One region of the Paenibacillus sp. FW126-R14 genome, then DNA from elsewhere that is predicted to be linked to it. Evidence: riboswitches for the same ligand, from Rfam matches in the RefSeq annotation. Region 1 holds a riboswitch; each other region holds the start of a gene.

Evidence for each region. A riboswitch is a leader RNA that binds a small molecule or an ion and turns the genes downstream of it on or off. The one in region 1 is predicted to bind cyclic di-GMP.
Region 2: another riboswitch for cyclic di-GMP. It lies ahead of AC3WRW_RS05890 (YjfB family protein); the one in region 1 lies ahead of AC3WRW_RS00640 (amidase).
Region 3: another riboswitch for cyclic di-GMP. It lies ahead of AC3WRW_RS10020 (PilZ domain-containing protein); the one in region 1 lies ahead of AC3WRW_RS00640 (amidase).
Region 4: another riboswitch for cyclic di-GMP. It lies ahead of AC3WRW_RS04860 (hypothetical protein); the one in region 1 lies ahead of AC3WRW_RS00640 (amidase).

The regions. Positions count from the first base shown of each region.
Region 1 covers NZ_JBYTBS010000001.1:149,402-153,935, reverse strand. The annotation lists gene AC3WRW_RS00645 (family 2 glycosyl transferase) at 1-721, opposite strand, end outside; gene AC3WRW_RS00640 (amidase) at 853-1,689, opposite strand; cyclic di-GMP riboswitch class I at 1,863-1,948, opposite strand; gene AC3WRW_RS00635 (catalase) at 2,286-3,638, shown strand; gene AC3WRW_RS00630 (M4 family metallopeptidase) at 3,703-4,534, opposite strand, start outside.
Region 2 covers NZ_JBYTBS010000006.1:26,440-30,973, forward strand. The annotation lists gene AC3WRW_RS05875 (RidA family protein) at 1-232, opposite strand, end outside; gene dapA (4-hydroxy-tetrahydrodipicolinate synthase) at 254-1,129, opposite strand; gene AC3WRW_RS05885 (LysR family transcriptional regulator) at 1,253-2,131, shown strand; gene AC3WRW_RS05890 (YjfB family protein) at 2,215-2,418, opposite strand; cyclic di-GMP riboswitch class I at 2,440-2,526, opposite strand; gene pyrE (orotate phosphoribosyltransferase) at 2,597-3,241, opposite strand; gene pyrF (orotidine-5'-phosphate decarboxylase) at 3,273-3,962, opposite strand; gene carB (carbamoyl-phosphate synthase large subunit) at 4,018-4,534, opposite strand, start outside.
Region 3 covers NZ_JBYTBS010000010.1:149,342-153,875, reverse strand. The annotation lists gene AC3WRW_RS10035 (fibronectin type III domain-containing protein) at 1-777, opposite strand, end outside; tRNA gene AC3WRW_RS10030 (tRNA-Arg) at 1,789-1,862, opposite strand; gene tadA (tRNA adenosine(34) deaminase TadA) at 1,962-2,438, opposite strand; cyclic di-GMP riboswitch class I at 2,698-2,784, shown strand; gene AC3WRW_RS10020 (PilZ domain-containing protein) at 2,876-3,619, shown strand; gene ychF (redox-regulated ATPase YchF) at 3,698-4,534, shown strand, end outside.
Region 4 covers NZ_JBYTBS010000005.1:51,261-55,794, reverse strand. The annotation lists gene AC3WRW_RS04875 (serine hydrolase domain-containing protein) at 1-112, opposite strand, end outside; gene AC3WRW_RS04870 (Lrp/AsnC family transcriptional regulator) at 291-749, shown strand; gene AC3WRW_RS04865 (hypothetical protein) at 965-1,636, shown strand; gene AC3WRW_RS04860 (hypothetical protein) at 1,669-1,968, opposite strand; cyclic di-GMP riboswitch class I at 2,074-2,166, opposite strand; gene AC3WRW_RS04855 (MDR family MFS transporter) at 2,268-3,494, opposite strand; gene AC3WRW_RS04850 (4'-phosphopantetheinyl transferase family protein) at 3,650-4,357, opposite strand; gene AC3WRW_RS04845 (flavin-containing monooxygenase) at 4,314-4,534, opposite strand, start outside.

The DNA.
Region 1 (4,534 bases):
AAGCGCCGGATGTATATAGAAACTTGCCCTCATATACACGGCGGTTAGGGTTATTCTCATTCGTGCCTACGACAAAAGAAGGGTCCCACTCTATGCCTAGAATCCAACCTATCACATATTTCGACACATCTGTCGTGTAGGTGCCATCCGCATATCCTTTCCTAACAGGCAAATAGGCATTCCCATGTATAATATCAACAATTTCTTTGCCACTCGTAATGACATCACTGAGAATCTTCTCGTTGTTCCCAAAAGCATCATCGATCGTCATGATATCATCTTCATTCACCCAAACACCATGAATCATATAGATGGGCTGATTGCCTTCTTTCTCCATCTTGTGATTATAATCACTTAAAGCGTTATAAAACTGCGGACGTTGTGTGGTGTAAACCCGGATTGTGTTTGCATTCATTTGAGAAATATAGGTGAACCACCTCATATACTCATCGTAGGTAATCGCAACTTCTCCAGGAAAAGCACCCGGCTTTCCAGCTCCTAGATTAACACCCTTAACAAACATTTTATTCCATTTATTTACATTTAAAATATAAAAAAAACCATTGTCTGTTTTGCTGATATATTGAACATCGCCTTCCTTCAAGGAAGTCGTGCCTTCATTTATTTTGCTATGTAAAAAGAAAAATTGATATAACAACAAAATTCCAAATAATACAATTATTGAAATAATGCCAAGTAATACCTTTATTTTCAGCGTCATCTCCTTAGCCTCCCCTTTCATTTTATCGGTATACAGACTTAAATATCAATTTGTTGAGACCCCTTTACATTATTTTCATAAAAAATGAAAAATAACCCTAAACCTTTATGGCTGGGGTTATGGCGAAAGTTTTATTCCATCTTCATCCAACTGTCATAATGATGGATCGCGATTCCATGAAAAGCAGGATTGGCTTTGTAATTTTGATAAACAAGCTCCAACTGCTGATTCATATACGCTTTATCTTCTTCAAAGAAGGTTACAAATTGATATTCTTCCGCAAGACGGCCGGTTTCAACCGCTATCGTCCCCTTCACTTTATACTTCTCAAATAACTTCATTTCCGCTGAAGAGATCCCGATGATCCCGTCAGTTCCAGCTGCTGCATCCCGGTATGCCATGATGCTGATAAATTCAACATTTTTACAAAGCCACTCTGCCATATTTCCACTGCCATATTTGGTATCGTACTGTACACCGTAAAACCAAAATGGGATGTCTATTCCAAATTCCAATTGGAGTTGATCGGCTTGGTTTCTAAATGTCAGCATCATGGACTGGTATTCTTCCAGAAATTCATTGGTGTTATCCGCATACTGCTCATGCCCGTAGGGCTCAACATCTAAATGTATACCCGTAAATTTTTCATTTGGTGACGCAAACTCTTGATAGTTATTCAACCATTTAAGAAAAATCTGCTGAAGTGTAATGCCATGATCGGCCACCCATTCAGGTGCACCATCTAGGGCATGCACACGAATTCCATTAGCAGTCGCCTTGCTTATAAATTCCTTATAATGCTTCTGTTCGAGTGTAGTATCGATTTGAAGCAGCAAAACCTTGACGTTATTGTTGACCAAATTATGAATGATACTGTCCTGATCGGAAACAATCTTGGAAGTATCCCATAACCATGTCGAAAGGTTCGTAGAATTTTGAAATGCGTATTTCGAATCCGCTGCTGCCATTCCAGGTAAACCGAATAATATTAAGCAAACTCCACATAATATAGGAAAGAACCTTTTCATTTCTCCGCCCCTTCTTTCATGACAAAAAAACACAGTTCGGCTGCACACCGAACTGTGTTTGAAATAACGCCATAAAAACAAAAGTTGCAAAGTTTGTCTTTATTGCATTTTCGTTCGGCAACTGGCTGCCATAGGTATACACCCTTAGGCCCTGTAGTTTTGCGTCACTGCCTTTACGGCAGGTTTGCTATTATCGCGAAACTGATCGTTCTTATGTAAGAATAAACCAATACTAAACTATATTCTTCTTAAAGTCCACTAATTGGACAATGCGTACACGGCTCATCAGAAGAACTAAACCGGCCCTCCTCAAGGAGAACCGGTTATTTTTCATCTATCCAACCTCGCTCAACCGCCATCCCGAGAATGAACCAATAGGGTTAACGTCAAGAGGAAGTCCGGCTAGTTCTAAAAATACATATATGCGCATTGTATTTATATGTATTGGTCAACTCGTTGGGCTTGGCACAGGCCTATTCGCATAGCATAGCAGTTCTTGATACTTTTTTGATATATCCGGTATGGGAGGTTGAAAGATGAACGAGAGTAATGGAACTCGCCCTAACCAAAGGTCTGGAGATATACCGGCTGCTTTTCATTCGCAAACTGTGGGCGAACGAGGCCCTGTAGTGGAACAGGACAACATGCTGCATGAAAAGCTGGAGACTTTCATCCATGCGAAATTGTTAGAAAGGCCCGTGCATGTCAAAGGATATGGCGCATTCGGCTATTTTGAGACCGTACATGCCATGACGGCTTACACGCAGCTTTGTTTCTTGCAACATCCGGGTCAGCAGGTCCCTGTCACAGTAAGATTCTCCTTAGCCGTCAGCAACAAAGGCACGCCTGATACTTCCCGCAACGTGCGCGGATTCGCCACGAAGTTCTATACGGATCATGGGGTGTTCGATCTTGTCTGTAACCATATCCCCGTGTTCGCCGTCAGAGACGCCATCCGCTTTCCCGAATTTATCAATGCCTTCCTGCCGTCGCCCGTCAACAACCTAATCGATCCGCAGCGATTTTGGAGCTTCGTGGCCCGAGCACCGGAATGCACAAGCTTTCTTGTCCGGCTCTACTCCGACGAGGGCACCGTCAAGAGTCTGCGCCACATCCCGGGCCACAGCGTAAATACATACGTCTGGAAAAACGCGCAAGGTGTCCGCACTTACGTGAAATATCATTGGATGCCTCTGGCAGGTGTGCAATATATAGACCGTGAAGAATCAGACCGGCTCGCTTGCGAGAATCCGGATTATGCCGGCAAGGACTTATTCGATGCGCTGAACGCAGGCACAACGTTTGAATATGGGCTTTACGTGCAGCTGATGAACCCCCTAGACGAATCCTTTCTCCCTTATGATCCGTTGGATAATACAAAGGTATGGGATGAGCAGCAATATCCCTTGCTGCCTGTAGGGAGATTAGTATTAAATAGAAATCCTAATAATTATATGGAGCAAGTAGAAAAGTTGGCTTTCTCCCCTTCCAACCTGCTGGAAGGCGCAGAGTTATCGGACGATAAGCTGCTTCAAGGGCGTGCGAATATTTATTGGGATTCGCAGCGCCGGCGGCTTGGTCCGGACTTCCGCAAAATTCCGATTAATCATCAGCAGAACTGGACGCCTGAATCCCTCGTGACCAGTGGCAACGGGAGATTCGTGGAAGGTCGCCTCGTGCGTTCCGACCTGCCCAAGCAAGATGACTTCGCGCAAGCCGGTCAGTATTATCATGCTCTTGCCCCATTACAGCAAGAACGCTTGGTAGATAACCTGGCCGCCGATCTTGCAGGCATATCCCCCGATACGCAAACCATCGTGCTCAGCTACTTGTACCAAGCGTCCTTCGAGCTTGGCGAACGAGTCGCTCGAAAGCTCCAAACTTCATAGGAATAAAGCAAGCCTCCAAATTCACCTTAAAGGTGGTTTGGAGGCTCTAGGTTATGGAATCAAATTATTGCACGCCTACGGCTGTATACGCATTTTTTACAGAGGTCACTTGAGCGGAATTTGCTCCGTATAAATCAGTAGCTGCTTGAATGGCCGCTGCGCGCATCACGGCGAAGTTGGATGTAGGCGTCAGGTAGTAGATGAGTGCATGATAAATAATTTTCACGGCCGCATCACGGCCGATTCCGGACACCGTTACACCACTGTGAGTACCGCCTTGCGCCAACAGATAGAACGCTTTGTTGTTAATTCCGCTATTGGTGTGAACGCCGCCGTTATCGGCTGTGCCGGTATATCGATTGCTGTAATGGTCGGGATCGCCATAGGTCGTAGGGTTTGACATAGAACGAAGCGCGTCGCCTGAAATGCCCGGCGTATAAATCGCGTCGCCGATAAGCCAGTTTTTGCTCTCAATCGTATTTCCAATAATATCAGAAATCGATTCGTTCAGAGCCCCGGACTCGTTAATGTAATTCAGCCCAGCCGTATATTCGGTAACCCCATGCGTTAATTCATGGCCGACAACATCCAGATCTCCGGAGAGAGGCAGGAACGTAGTTCCGTCTCCATCCCCGTACACCATTTGCACGCCGTTCCAGAATGCGTTGTTGTAGCGGGTGCTGTAGTGAACCGTTGATCTGAGCTGAAGACCATTTCCGTCAATGCTGTTGCGCCCGAATTTCGTTTTGTAATAATCATATACAGTTGCCGCATAGGCATGCGCGTCTACCGCAGCTGGGTCATTCCAGGCATTCGTGGTACTGGTAAGAAGCGTTCCAGGCAATGTGGTGCGATTGCCCGCTGTATAAGTGACAATTCCTTTACCCCGCGTGGTG
Region 2 (4,534 bases), on a different contig from region 1:
ACATACGGGTACGTATTACATCCGACATCCGGGCACCGAGCTCCGCAAGTGCTTGCTCGATCGTCTGAAGCACAAATCGCGCTTGCCCGTAGGCGTCGCCGGCGCCAACCACCTCGCCATCCTTCATCGCCGTCGTTCCCGCTACCTCAATGCGGTCTCCTACCCGAATCGCCCGGCAATAACCGACAGTCGGCTCCCAAGGTGAGCCTGTGAATACTCTCGTTCGACTCATAAATCAGTCAACTCCCCATTTTTATACATAAGATGCTAGTTTCGCGCGCAAGCCTTCCGTCACCGGCAGTAGAGGCAGCCGTAGGGTACCGGATTCAATGATCCCTTGCTGCTCCAGCAGCCATTTGATGGGAGCGGGGTTCGGCTCTTGGAATAAAAGGCGGATCAGTGGAAGCAATTCTTCAAAAGTCTCCCTGCTTTTCTCGTACTGTCCAGCCAGAAAGTGACGGTAAAACGCAACAAACCGCTCTGTCTCCACATTCGCCGAGGCGCTCATGACACCTCTGGCTCCCGATTGAAGAGCCTCAAAAAGCAGTGAATCTTCACCGCATAATACCGGCTTCGAGCCCAACCGGCTAAGCTCAGCAACCAACTGCGTGTTCGGCGTGCTGTCTTTCATCCCAATCACTCCCTCAAGCTCGAGGATCGCTCTTACGGTATCAAGCTCTAGCTTCACTCCTGTGCGGTGCGGGACTTCATATAAAATCACCGGCAGGCCAACGCTTGCTACCCGGCGAAAATGCTCAATAATGCCTTGCTGGCTTGGCTTATTATAATACGGCACCACGACCAAAGCTGCATCAGCGCCCAGTTTCCCCGCTTGCTCCGTTCTGCGCACCGTCGACAGCGTATCATTCGTACCCGTACCTACGACAAGGGGAACACTTACATTCGAAGCCTCTCTGGCAGCCTGTGCCGCCGCAAACAAAACGCCAAGCTCCTCACTCAGAATCGTCGGCGATTCTCCCGTCGTCCCGTTCACGACCAGTCCATCCACCTCATCCTGAAACAAGTTATAGGCTTGATTATAGAAAGACGCTGCATCCACCTCGCCTCCTTCATCGAAAGGTGTAACAATGGGTACATAAACGCCATTCAAATCTCTTTCTTTTAACATTTGTGCCATCTCCCCGCTAGTTTTATGATGTACATACACTTTAGCATGGAACATCACATCACAGTTAGCTATAATAAATGATAATACTCATCAATATTTTTGATAAAAGTGAGGGGGACTCTCATGGACTTAACGTACTTCCGGACCTTTCGGGAGGTTGCCCGCAGAAAGAGCTTTACAAAAGCTGCAGAAGAATTAGGGTATGCACAGTCTAGCATTACGATGCAAATTCAGAAGCTGGAGCGCGAATATGGCGTCTCTCTCTTTGAAAGGTATGGCCGGCAGCTGCGGTTAACCCTACCAGGCGAAAGCCTGCTGAAGCTGGCCGTCCAAATGCTCGATCTCTATGACCAGTCCAAAGAAATCGTTGCGAGCCAAGTCACGGGAACATTGACGATAGGAACGATAAACTCGCTTGCAGCCTATTATTTGCCTCCATTTTTACAAGCGCTCAAACAGCTTTATCCCGGTCTTAATATCCATCTTTATCCTGACAGCGAAGCTTCCCTCATAACGAAAGTCAGAGAAGGCGACTATGATTTGGGCTTATTGCTGGATCGCTACCCGGCCGACCCTCTCTTGACGTGCACTACAATCAAAGAAGAGCCTCTAGTACTTGTAGCGCCTTTGGCTCACCCGCTTACACACCTGGAACGCATACAGCTATCCGACTTTCAAGAAACGGAATTTATCGTAACGGAAGAAAGCTGCATCTATCGAGGCATGTTTGAAAAATTGCTCAAAGATCACACCATCCCGCTTCACATCGGCTTCGAGCTTGGAAATCTAGAAGCGATTAAACAATGCGTCATGAACGGGCTCGGCATCGCCCTGCTGCCACGAATCGCCGTTCAAAGTGAGCTCGAACAGAACAAACTGGCGTCGCTTCCCTTCTCGCACGAAGACTTAACTTTAGATATTCAACTGCTGCTTCATCCCAAAAAGTGGATCTCTCAGCCGCTGCAAGCCTTTATTGGGCTGTTGACCAAGGGGAGCGTATAGTTTCTGTATCCGTTAGCGCAATTTCGAGCCTCATGCAAAAAAAGCCCTCCTTTTCAAAAAGGTAGGGCTTCTTTCCTGTTTGCTTATATGCGGATGTCGAGATTGCTTCCCAAATGCGGCGCCGCCGATGCGGTAACCAACTGCTGGGATTTCGCAAAATCCTGTACGAGCGTACTGGCTGAAGCTGATTGCATATCGCTCGCTTTGCTAAGCAGTTGAATGCCAACCGCCTGCTTCAAAGCGTCTCCGCCGCTAATGGCATTAAAGACACTGCTGCTGATATTCATATAGCGCTCCTCCTCTCATCGTTCGGTAGCTGGCGAGCATTCGGCCATAGCCGGTTAGCCCCTGTAGCTTTGCGTCTGCCGCTTTCGCGTCATTTGCCGGTTCGCAGATGTTAGGCTGTACCTAGCACACTTCCAGTATAGGTTTTGCTTGCGCAATTCGTCAATCTTCGATTCGTTTCTACACGCCAAACGCTGCAGGATTCTCTCTCCAAGAACGCAGCAAGGCCATATCTTCCTCTTTGATTGCACCCTTCTCCAGCGCCACTTCAAGCAGTGCAGCGTAGTTGGAAAGCGTGTGAAGAGGCATGTCCGCCGCTTGGAACGCATCCGTCGCCTTGTCCAATTGATAGGAGAAAATCGCCAGCACGCCTAGAGCTTCCGCTCCCGCATCTTTGACAGCGATGGCCGCTTTCAAAGAGCTTCCTCCTGTGGAGATCAGATCCTCGATGACGATGACCTTTTGCCCTGGTTGCACAGAACCTTCGATCAGGTTCTCTTTGCCATGGCCTTTGGCTTTATCCCGAATATAAATCATCGGGAGACCCAGCTTCTGCGCGACCCATGCCGCATGAGGGATGCCGGCTGTTGCTGTGCCGGCTACGACCTCGGCGTCCGGAAATTTCGCTTGAATCAAGCTGACGAAGCCGTCAGCGATGACTTCGCGAATGGCCGGGTGCGACATGGTCAGACGGTTATCGCAATAGATCGGCGATTTCAAACCCGATGTCCATGTAAAAGGCTGCTGCGGTCTAAGCGCTACCGCACCGATTTCTAAGAGAGAAGCAGCAACGTGCTTCGCAATCGTTTCAAGCTGTTGACTCACGTTCTTCCACCGTTCCTTCCGTTGTTAGGTGCTACAGGATGGAATCGATAATCGATTCCATCGCAGCCCTTGGATCCGCCGCGCCAGTGATTGGTCTGCCGATCACGACGTAGTCCGTTCCCTGAGCGAAAGCCTCGGCCGGCGTCATGATGCGCGACTGGTCGCCCACATCCGCTCCCGCAGGGCGGATGCCCGGCGTCACGGTGACGAATCCGTCGCCGCACGCCGCCTTAATCGCGGTCACCTCCAAAGGTGACGCGACGACGCCCTGCAGCCCCGCGGCATGCGCCAAGCGGGCATAGCGAATGACGGCTTGCTCAACCGTTCCGGTCAAGCCGATTTCCTCATTCAGCACCGCTTGCGAGGTGCTGGTGAGCTGCGTCACGCCGATGACGATCGGACGTGCAGCGCCTGCGGCTAGCCCCTTGTCAACGCCTTCCAAGGCGGCTTCCATCATGTCCTTGCCTCCGGCGGCATGAACATTGAACACATCAACCCCCAGGCGCGTTACGCTTTCCGCGCCGCCTTTGACGGTGTTCGGGATATCATGCATCTTCACGTCAAGGAACACCTTATACCCGCGATCTTTCAAGCTCGCGACGAAGCCGGGACCTGCAGCATAGAACAGCTGCATGCCCACCTTCACGTAGCAAGGAATCCCTTCGAGCTGCTTCAGCAGCCCTTCGGCACTTGCGGCATTGGGATAATCGAGCGCCACCATAATGCGTCCGGCAACGTCCGTACGTGTAATTACTGACAAGTCCGCCACCTCTTCCTTAGACATGAACCGGCATAGCGCGTGAAGAGAAATTGATAGCTTCAAGCATATTAACGAGCGCTCTTACCGTATCCAAAGATGTCATACAAACCACGCCGTTCTCGACCGCTTCACGGCGAATACGGAATCCGTCGCGCTCTGGCGTTTTGCCTTTGGTCAGCGTATTTACGACGAACTGCGCGTCTCCGCTGCGGATCAGATCCAAGATATTAGGCGAGCCTTCGCTTAGCTTGTGTACCGTTGTTACCGGCAGACCGGCTTCTTCGATGGCTGTCGCCGTTCCGCCCGTTGCGATGATTTTATAGCCAAGACGGTAGAAGCCTTTTAAAATGTCAATCGCTTCTTCTTTGTCTTTGTCAGCGACGGTAACTACGACTGAACCGGCGGATGGAATTTTCATGCCTGCACCGATTAACCCTTTGTAGAGCGCCTTAGCAAAGTTCGTATCGCGGCCCATAACCTCGCCTGTCGACTTCATTTCAGGTCCGAGCGTTGTGTCTACACGGCGAAGCTTC
Region 3 (4,534 bases), on a different contig from region 1:
TTTTACGGATTCATTACCGGCAGTATCTACCGCACTTATTTGAAACGTATATAGCGTACCATTCGTTAGATTTGTAACAAGAAAGTTATTTGTTGCTACTGTAGTAAGGAGAATTCCGTCTTTATATATCTTGTAACTCGAAATGTCGGGTTCCGCATTAGCTGTCCATGATAAACTTACTTGAGTATTGCCAGCAGTTGCATTAAGTCCGAGTGGTGCTATTGGCGGCGTAGTGTCGACTGGAATAGCTAATGTACCGTAGACGTTAAATTCAAAAACATCGTCTTCTTGCCCATAATTTCTACTCACAAGAGCTACATAGCGGACACCTTGTTTTTTTGTGGAAAGAGTAAGTAATCGGCCATCAGTTGTGTGACCACTGTCTATGTAGTTTCCTAAGTAGCTACCATCACTTTTAAAAAGCATCATCGAGACGTTTGTACCTAAAGATGACTTTAAACGGAATGACGTCAACTCAGCATCCGCGTCCAATTTGTAAAGAACCATGCTTTTATTAATTCCATAGCCCATAATTCTATTTAGTGTTGATTCGTTGTTATCCGTCAGCAATGTAGTTGATTCGGAAGCAGCGTTATACTTTGCTTCTTTCACAACGTATCCTACTACAGGCTCCTCAAGATCTGAGGTGTTCATAACCTTCCCTGGTTTCCCATCAAGTAGACCGCCCGTGTAGTTAGTTGCCGCTTTAGCACTTACTACAGGTAATAACAATGAAATTACTAAAAGAAAAATTGCAATTCTCAATCTGTTTTTCAAAGTAAATTCCACCTTTTTCTAAAAATAAGTTACTCGGTGAATTTTACGTTATTAAACATAATATGTCTAAACATTTACAGTAAAATAATATAATATATGTATTTTATTAGTTAATTTCACGTAGCTCGTACATACTACGCGCGAAGCAAAGTCGCCAATCCTCACGATTTCCCCGCATTATTCGCGTATAATGCCGCCATTTTCGAGGTTACCGCACGCACTCATTGTGACGGTCGCCTGCGATAATGCGGCCGCGAAGAGTTCAAAGCGTAGTGCCTCGAGTATACGAAAACCGCCGTCTGCAATCAGAAGTAGGCATGTCCTATCGCGAAACCCAGCAAACGTGCTTGTATCAATTGCCGCAAGTAACTGTTTAAGCTGATCCGGACTGAGCGTCGCTTACTCTTTGTGATCAAAGCACGGCTGTTTAACGTTCTTGACTGGATTGATATGAACTTCTTTTCACGTGCCAAAAACAAAAAGTTAAATATGGTCCTCAAATCTCGCAGCTGAAACGCAATAGTGTAAGGCGACAAGTTGGGAGCGTCCTCTATATCGCGTCTAAGCTTAGTGCTCATAAATCTAACGTAATCGCGGACAACTTCGGTTGTGATCGCGCCAATATCCACTAGTTGTGGACAAGTTTGACCGATCCATTCGCGAAAATAACCCCAGTATAATACATAACTCCCCAACGTTCTCTCGCGCATGCCCTCCGCCTTCTTAGCAACATCAAAACAAATGGAACGCACTTTCAAGACCATACGAAGGCACTACGTCCACATTTCGGCATCCACTAGCGATTGATTTACCTTTCCGCGGATCAACATTACTCATAACGAAAACCCCCTTACGTTATTCCGTAAAGGGTCACATGAAACGGGTATTTAAACGGTGAATTTCCGGCATATAGTTCCGCAAATTTTCGTGTACAGACTGTATGCCTTACGTTCTCCTTCCGCTGAGCTCAATGTTAGCTAAACGTTGACCTACCGCGGATTTCTAAGCAAACGCGCCCGAGATGATTCGAACATCCGGCCTACAGTTTAGGAAACTGTTGCTCTATCCTGCTGAGCTACGGGCGCATAGCAAGGATTATGATAGCACGAAGCCTTGTGCGGTGCAACCTTTTGGGCGGCAGCGTGTAAATCTAGTGCCGCTAAAAAATATTCTCGCGGGAGCGCCTACTCCTTCCCCCGCAGCTTGCGGAAAAACTGCGTCAGCATAGTAGCGCACTCCGCCTGCAGCACGCCGCTGACCACATCGACCCGGTGATTGAACCGGTCCTCCTGCAGCAGGTTCATCAGCGTTCCCGCGCAGCCGGCTTTGGGATCGGTCGTACCGTAGATCACCTGCGGAACCCGCGCTTGGACGATGGCTCCCGCACACATCGGACAAGGCTCCAGCGTGACGTAGAGCTTGCAATCGAGCAAACGCCAAGCTTGCAGGTGCTCGCTAGCCTGCTTAATGGCAATCATTTCAGCATGAGCCAGAGGATCCAGCGTGGTTTCGCGAAGATTGTAGCCGCGGCCGATAATTTGACCTTGATGGACAACAACGGCGCCGATGGGCACCTCGCGAATGGCTTCGGCTTTGCGTGCTTCTTCAATAGCTGCTTTCATCCAGAGAATATGTTCATTATGCTCATTATGTTCATCCACAGGGGGACACCTCGCTAAAAATAATCTTATCCACATGTGTACAAAGAATCGAACAAATATTCGTTGTTAACAACCTGTGGATAACAATGTGTATAACTTAAAAAGTTGTGGATATGTAATTCTTTTAACATTCATACAACAAATACAATCCGTATGCAAGGGATTTAGTTGATAATAAGATCAGCCATCCGTATAATGAGAGATAACGTAGGTCTTTTAGACCATAAAGAACGAGATATGTATAAATTTCATTTGCAGGGTTCGATAATGGCAAACTTGCCGAAAGGCAAGGACGCAAAGCTGAGGGTCTACCGTTCCATGGAACTATGACAGCCTGGTTACCGAAAATCGATGCTTTTTTGGGTTGAGGTAATAGGCTGTTCCCGCGGTAAAGGGGCAGTCTATTTTTTATATACGGAGCACGGAGGAAGGTGTTGATGAACAAAATGGCGAGCAGGCAGAAAGCTATGAAGTTTTACGGCAGCAAAGAAGGGTACGATGCTGAAGTCATGATTGAAAGCAAGGCGATGCTGAGCAAGGACGATTTCGTAGCCACAGGCGTGCTTACTTATGCGCTCGGCGATATTATCGAGGTGGAGCTGCCGGAATATGATAATTTTGCGCTGGGCGATAAATGTAAAATGACCGTGTATACGAGGTCCGGGCTGTTTGTCATGGAGACAACGGTCGTGGCCAAGGAGCAGGGCTCTCTCATTGTCCTGAATCCGCCTGAAAACCGCAGGAAGTTTACGGAGAAAAGGGAGTTCCCTCGCGTGGATGTGAAGAATGAGGGGCTGCTTTTCGGACTTCAAGACAAAAATAAGCGAAATAAGCATCAATTCGATGATCCAATCCGGTTCTCTATCAAAAATATATCCGTCAACGGCCTAGGTTTCACAATCAATGAGAATGCTATGCTTGAAAAGGTCATACAAAAGCATTCCCAGCTTGAAGTGGAGTTGATTTTGGGCTTTTTGGTGCCATGTACAATGGAAATTGTCCGGCAGGAAAAAACGAATGAAGGCTATTACTACGGGGCAAGCTTTACCGCCATACCGGAACAGAAAACGAACGCGCTGCGCGGCTTTATTTTAAAAAATCAGATCGAAACCTACTTCGTCCAGAAGCGGGAAAATGAAACGAAAAAAGCGCTGGAAAAAAAGTCTGCGGCTAATCAGTAGCCTTCAGGCTTTTTTTTGCGTTCCAAGTACTATATAATAAGAAGGATGATTTTCGAAAATTAAGGAGTTGTAACTACAATGGCTTTGAAAGCAGGTATCGTCGGTCTACCGAACGTAGGAAAATCGACATTGTTTAATGCAATTACACAGGCGGGGGCAGAATCTGCGAACTATCCGTTCTGTACGATAGATCCGAATGTCGGGGTAGTTGAAGTACCGGACGAGAGATTGCACAAGCTGGTAGAGATGATTGTCCCTAAAAGCATTGTCCCGACAGCCTTTGAATTCGTTGATATTGCGGGTTTGGTAAAGGGTGCGAGCAAAGGCGAAGGGCTTGGAAATAAATTTTTGGCTCACATTCGTGAAGTGGATGCGATCGTGCATGTTGTCCGTTGTTTTGAGGATGATAATATTACCCACGTATCCGGTAAAGTGGATCCGATTGGCGATATCGAGACGATTAATCTCGAATTGATTTTGGCTGACATTGAATCCGTAGAGAAGAAGATCGAGCGCTCCCGCAAAAACCTGAAAGGCGGCGACAAGAAGGTTGTAGCCGAGGTTGAGTGTCTGGAACGCATCAAGGAAGCTCTCTATAACGATCTGCCGGCGCGCAGCATTGATTTAAGCGACGATGAGAAGCTGCTTGTACGCGATCTTCATTTGCTGACCATGAAGCCTGTGCTTTATGCGGCAAACGTGAGTGAAGATGAAGTGGCAACAGCGGATGAGAATCCGTTCGTCAAAATCGTTCAGGAGTACGCGGCGAAAGAAAACAACGAAGTTGTTTCGATCAGCGCGAAGGTAGAGTCCGAGATTGCTGAACTCGAGGACGAAGAAAAAGCGATGTTCCTGGAAGAGTTGGGACTTCAAGAGTCCGGCTTGAATAGATTGATTAAAGCAGCTTATCGCAAG
Region 4 (4,534 bases), on a different contig from region 1:
TCGCCACTTTAATGACAGCTCCGACCAGTCGCTTGTCTGCAAGTGTTCGATCGATTACTTCATCGATGCGACCTGGTAAACATGCTGGATTAATTTTATTTGAATGCAGCATACTCAACATTTTTCATCCTTTCGGAATAGTTAAAGCTTAAATCGCTTTACTATTGTAAGCTTATTATATAAAATAAGTTATATCGATTACATAAGGCAACTAAGTTAAATGAGTCATTTTACGATGAATTACAAGTTAGTTTATAAGAAATACCTTAAATTTAAAGGAGTCGATTCCAATGGATCATGTGGATAAGCAAATCCTTTTCCACCTTCAAAGCCAAGCGAGAATTTCTATGACGGAGCTAGGAAAATGTGTCGGTTTATCACAACCCGCAGTAACGGAAAGAGTTAGGCGCATGGAGGAAAAAGGGATCATCAGCGAGTATCGCACCATCATTTCCCCTGAAAAAATTGGAAAACATGCTGCTGCCTACATTTTGTTCCATACAAGGGATTGTAACGCATTCCTTGATTTCTGCCGCTCGACTCCCGATGTCGTCGAATGTTACCGTATAAGTGGAGAACACAACTACTTATTGAAAGTAGTAAGCGATTCCACACGAGCTCTCGAGGAGTTCGGAAATCAATGTGATAAATACGGGACCTACACGATTCTAATCGTGATGTCATCGCCTATTGATCATAAATTTCTTATACCTTCACTTGGAGAAGCAAACATAAACATGCTGAGCTAGATAGATGAAATGGAAATCACAAATAAAAAATAGAGGTGATCAGTTCATATAGTGAACTAATCATCCTCTATTTACGTAACTGCAAGGGTAAAGATTTTACCCATTACAAAATTGGTATATAATAGATTTTATCCCTTTCCTTAGTTGTTAAGGTTGTCGGAGCCCCACAGCTAGATCGAGTTAAGGAGATAATTTATATGTGCCACTTTGAAGATATGGATAAAAATTTTATTGAAAATTTAACTAGAACGGCGTATTCACGGCTAGAAGACACTCATTTTCAAGCTATTCCACCGCTGGACAGCGCGAGTAATGTAATATCCCCCATTGCACAATACTATATTGCACCGTTTATTTTTCGAGCACCGGAAATGTGTATTATAATTCCACTTACACATATCGATCTAAATGATGATGCACTCAGAAATTTGCTTTGCCATTTTCAAAATATTCATGTCGTAACGTCTAAGAGAATTCCCGTTGAACTAAGATTAGAAAATCTTAAACCTACATCGAAGGAACTCTTTACTTTGTTGTTGAGTGAAAAAAGGATTAATCCCTTCGTTTTAGATTTATACCAATTTCATGGTGAACATACCTCTTCGGGTGATTATAAGTATGTAAGATTTAATAATAAGTCTGTTAAGACTAGCTACGAAGATGCGATAAATCCAATTCACATTCAAGAATTCGACGAAATATGGAATCATATAAAACTACTATACTCTGATAAGAAATATCTGCATCACTATCCGAATTGGCTATACTCCGACCAATTAATCAACTCAATCGCATTAAATTATTTTTCAACAGTCTGCAAAGAAGTTTATTTGTGCGTAGATAATGTGACATCTCACATTATTGAATTAACGCTCTTTAACAATTAGAAACTGTCCACGAATAAAAAAAAACAGCTCGCCTATATAGGCTGAACTGTTCTTAATTTGGAAGTCAAGATTTGATAAAGTCTTGTCATAAATGCTTCAATTTGGGGCATCGGCGGCATTTTCACTGAAAGTTTTACTTCGCCTTTCCAGTAGAAGATTAAGATGCTGTTGCTTCTGCCATGAAACATTTCGACATCCCAACAAGCTTCGTTAAGCGCGTATTCTTCCAAATTGATCAGTAGCTTTGGTCCATCCGTGGATGGTACCAAACGGGCAACATGATTGCCGCAAAGCGAAATTACTTTCTGCTCTTCATGTAGTTCGGACTGCATGCTGTCTGGTCCTCCTTTTTGTTCATGTTTAATTAGCGCTATGATAGAGAAAAACCCCACCATTGTGTACCGATCGGAGGGGGTTCGAAGGTGAATGCCCAATCGTTCGGCAGCTGGCTGGCAACAAGTTCGTTCCAGAACAAGGTAGCCCCTATAGCTTTGCGTCGCTGACTTTCGTCAGTTTTGCCATGTCGTGATGTGTTGTAAAGTTTATTTACATGAAAATATCTACACTATCAAGAATAAGGGAAGTTGTTTTGAAATCGTATAGTTCTATAGTACTAATTTCGCCATTTTTATCAAGTAATTTCTTTTTTCGACGAATTTTTCAGGAAGTTTTGTAGATTGATGGCGCCTTTCCAATAGAATAGCGACCCTGCCATGACCACAACAGCCATGATCAGATACAAAACGCTTCCGCCGTAAGCTACAAGCAAAAACCCGCCTATCCACGGTCCCATGAAATGGCCGACATTCGTTAAGGTTTGAGCGCCAAAATATGTGCCTCGCATATGCTCGGGAGCTAGCTTGTCAATCAGCATGTTCGCCGCGGGATAATTTAAAATTTCGCCAAGCGTGAAGATCCCCATCGATACAATCATCGGAATCAGCGAATGCGAGAACGCAAAACCCACATCTCCTAAAGCAAACATCAAATTGCCAAAAATAATGGCGGCAAGCGGCGTATACTTATTGGAAATTCGAGTAAGCGGTATTTGTAAAGCAATGACCACAATCGCATTAACACTCATAAGGACTGCGAACATTTTGACGCCATCGGTGAAACTTTGCTCCAAATACTGCGAAAGAGTCACCATGACCTGCGAGTATCCGATCGCCCCGATGATCCCGCCAAGGATGTAGTAGCGAAACGTGACATCGCTGCGGATGACACGCAATGCGGAGGCGAACGTAACCGGTTGTTTCTTCTCTCCTTCGATCTGCTTAATGCCAAAAACGATGAGGAGAACGTATAGCGTAACCGCATAGATCAAATAAACAATTCCAGTTAGCAGGAATGGCAGAGACCCGTCCATCGTAGCAAAAAAGGCACCTAACAAAGGACCGACAGCTACACCGACATTAATGGCCATGTATCTCATCGAAAAAACGCTTAGCCGTTTGGCCGGTTCTGTCAGATCCGCCATCAAAGCTTGCGAAACCGGCTCGTAGAACGAGCGGCACAGACCGTTTAACATATTGAGCAGCATGAATAAGACCGGTAGTTTTACGAAACTGAAGCCGACAAACACAACGGCCCATCCGAAAAGAGCGGCCAGCATAATGATGCGTCTGCCGAATCGGTCCGATAAGTTGCCGCCGATAAAGCCCCCGACCGTTCCGGCCAAAGCTCCCATCCCAATGACAACTCCGATCATTACCGCGCTCATGGATGTATGTTTGGCTAAGTAGATCGCCAGAAAAGGCAGACTCATGGAAGACGCCGCTCTGGCCATGACGGTCCCCAAAATTAACGTATGTACAATCGGATGATAAGAACCAAGAAAACCGCGTAATCGATTCATCTGCCAAAACTCCTCTTGCTGCTAATTTACCAAAGGTTAAGATTATGAGATTAAGAACTCATTATACACGAAAAGCGGCAGTCCGTGTCCTTATTTCTTATTTTTTGTCGAACAAAAAAATTGGATCCCCGTACTCGAACGGGAACCCAGCTTTTTTACTCTCTTACTATGGTACCAATTGCCCATTTCAGCAAGCTGCTATAGGGAAGGACTGTCACCTCATCCGGGAAGTTATACGTTTCGCTGCTGACCGCTAACGGATAAGCCTCTTCGGTTTTGCACTTCACCAACTCGTAGGTTCTGCAGAAATAGCATTTTTTCTCATATACTGTTACGGCATCTACGGCAGAAATCCTGTCATAGTCTATCCTCGTCATAGGAAAACCAAGCCCCGTACCGATCAGCTTAACAAAACTTTCTTTCATCACCCAACGCCAACAAAGAAAGACGGCAGGGTCTTGAACACGCAGAAGCTCTTTACTTTCCGAAGGGGACAGAATGCTTTCTGCCAGCTGTGCAAACCGGGGGTCCTGCTTCTGAACATCGATTCCAACCTCACAAGAGGCCAGAACAATGGCAACCCATTCCCCTGAGTGAGAGATATTAAAGAAAATACGGGGCCAGTCGTAAAGGGCCGGTTTCCCTGAGGGGCTGTAGATGACACTCGTTTTGCTTTTATCCATACGCAGCTCATGCCGAAGCACATAGTGGAGCAAAATGTCCCCTGCCATCATTCTTTGCTGTTGATGCTTTTGCAGACATTTGGCAATTTTGGCCTTTCTGCCTTCATCGAGGAAGGAAGCGAATGAACGCCAAATGTCAACTCCCGTGCGATGACAAATCCTCGTAGCTATTACCTTCATTTGCATAGCGTTCTCCATATTGTGTGATCATGCGGCTGATGAATTTAGCATCCCGGTGTACCCATCCGATCAACGCCGATCCCCGGCAAGACTGCCAAGGCAGGCCTACAAAATACAACCCAGGAATCCATGTAACTCCCCGCTCATGAATGACCGTTTGATTGTGATCGAAAATCT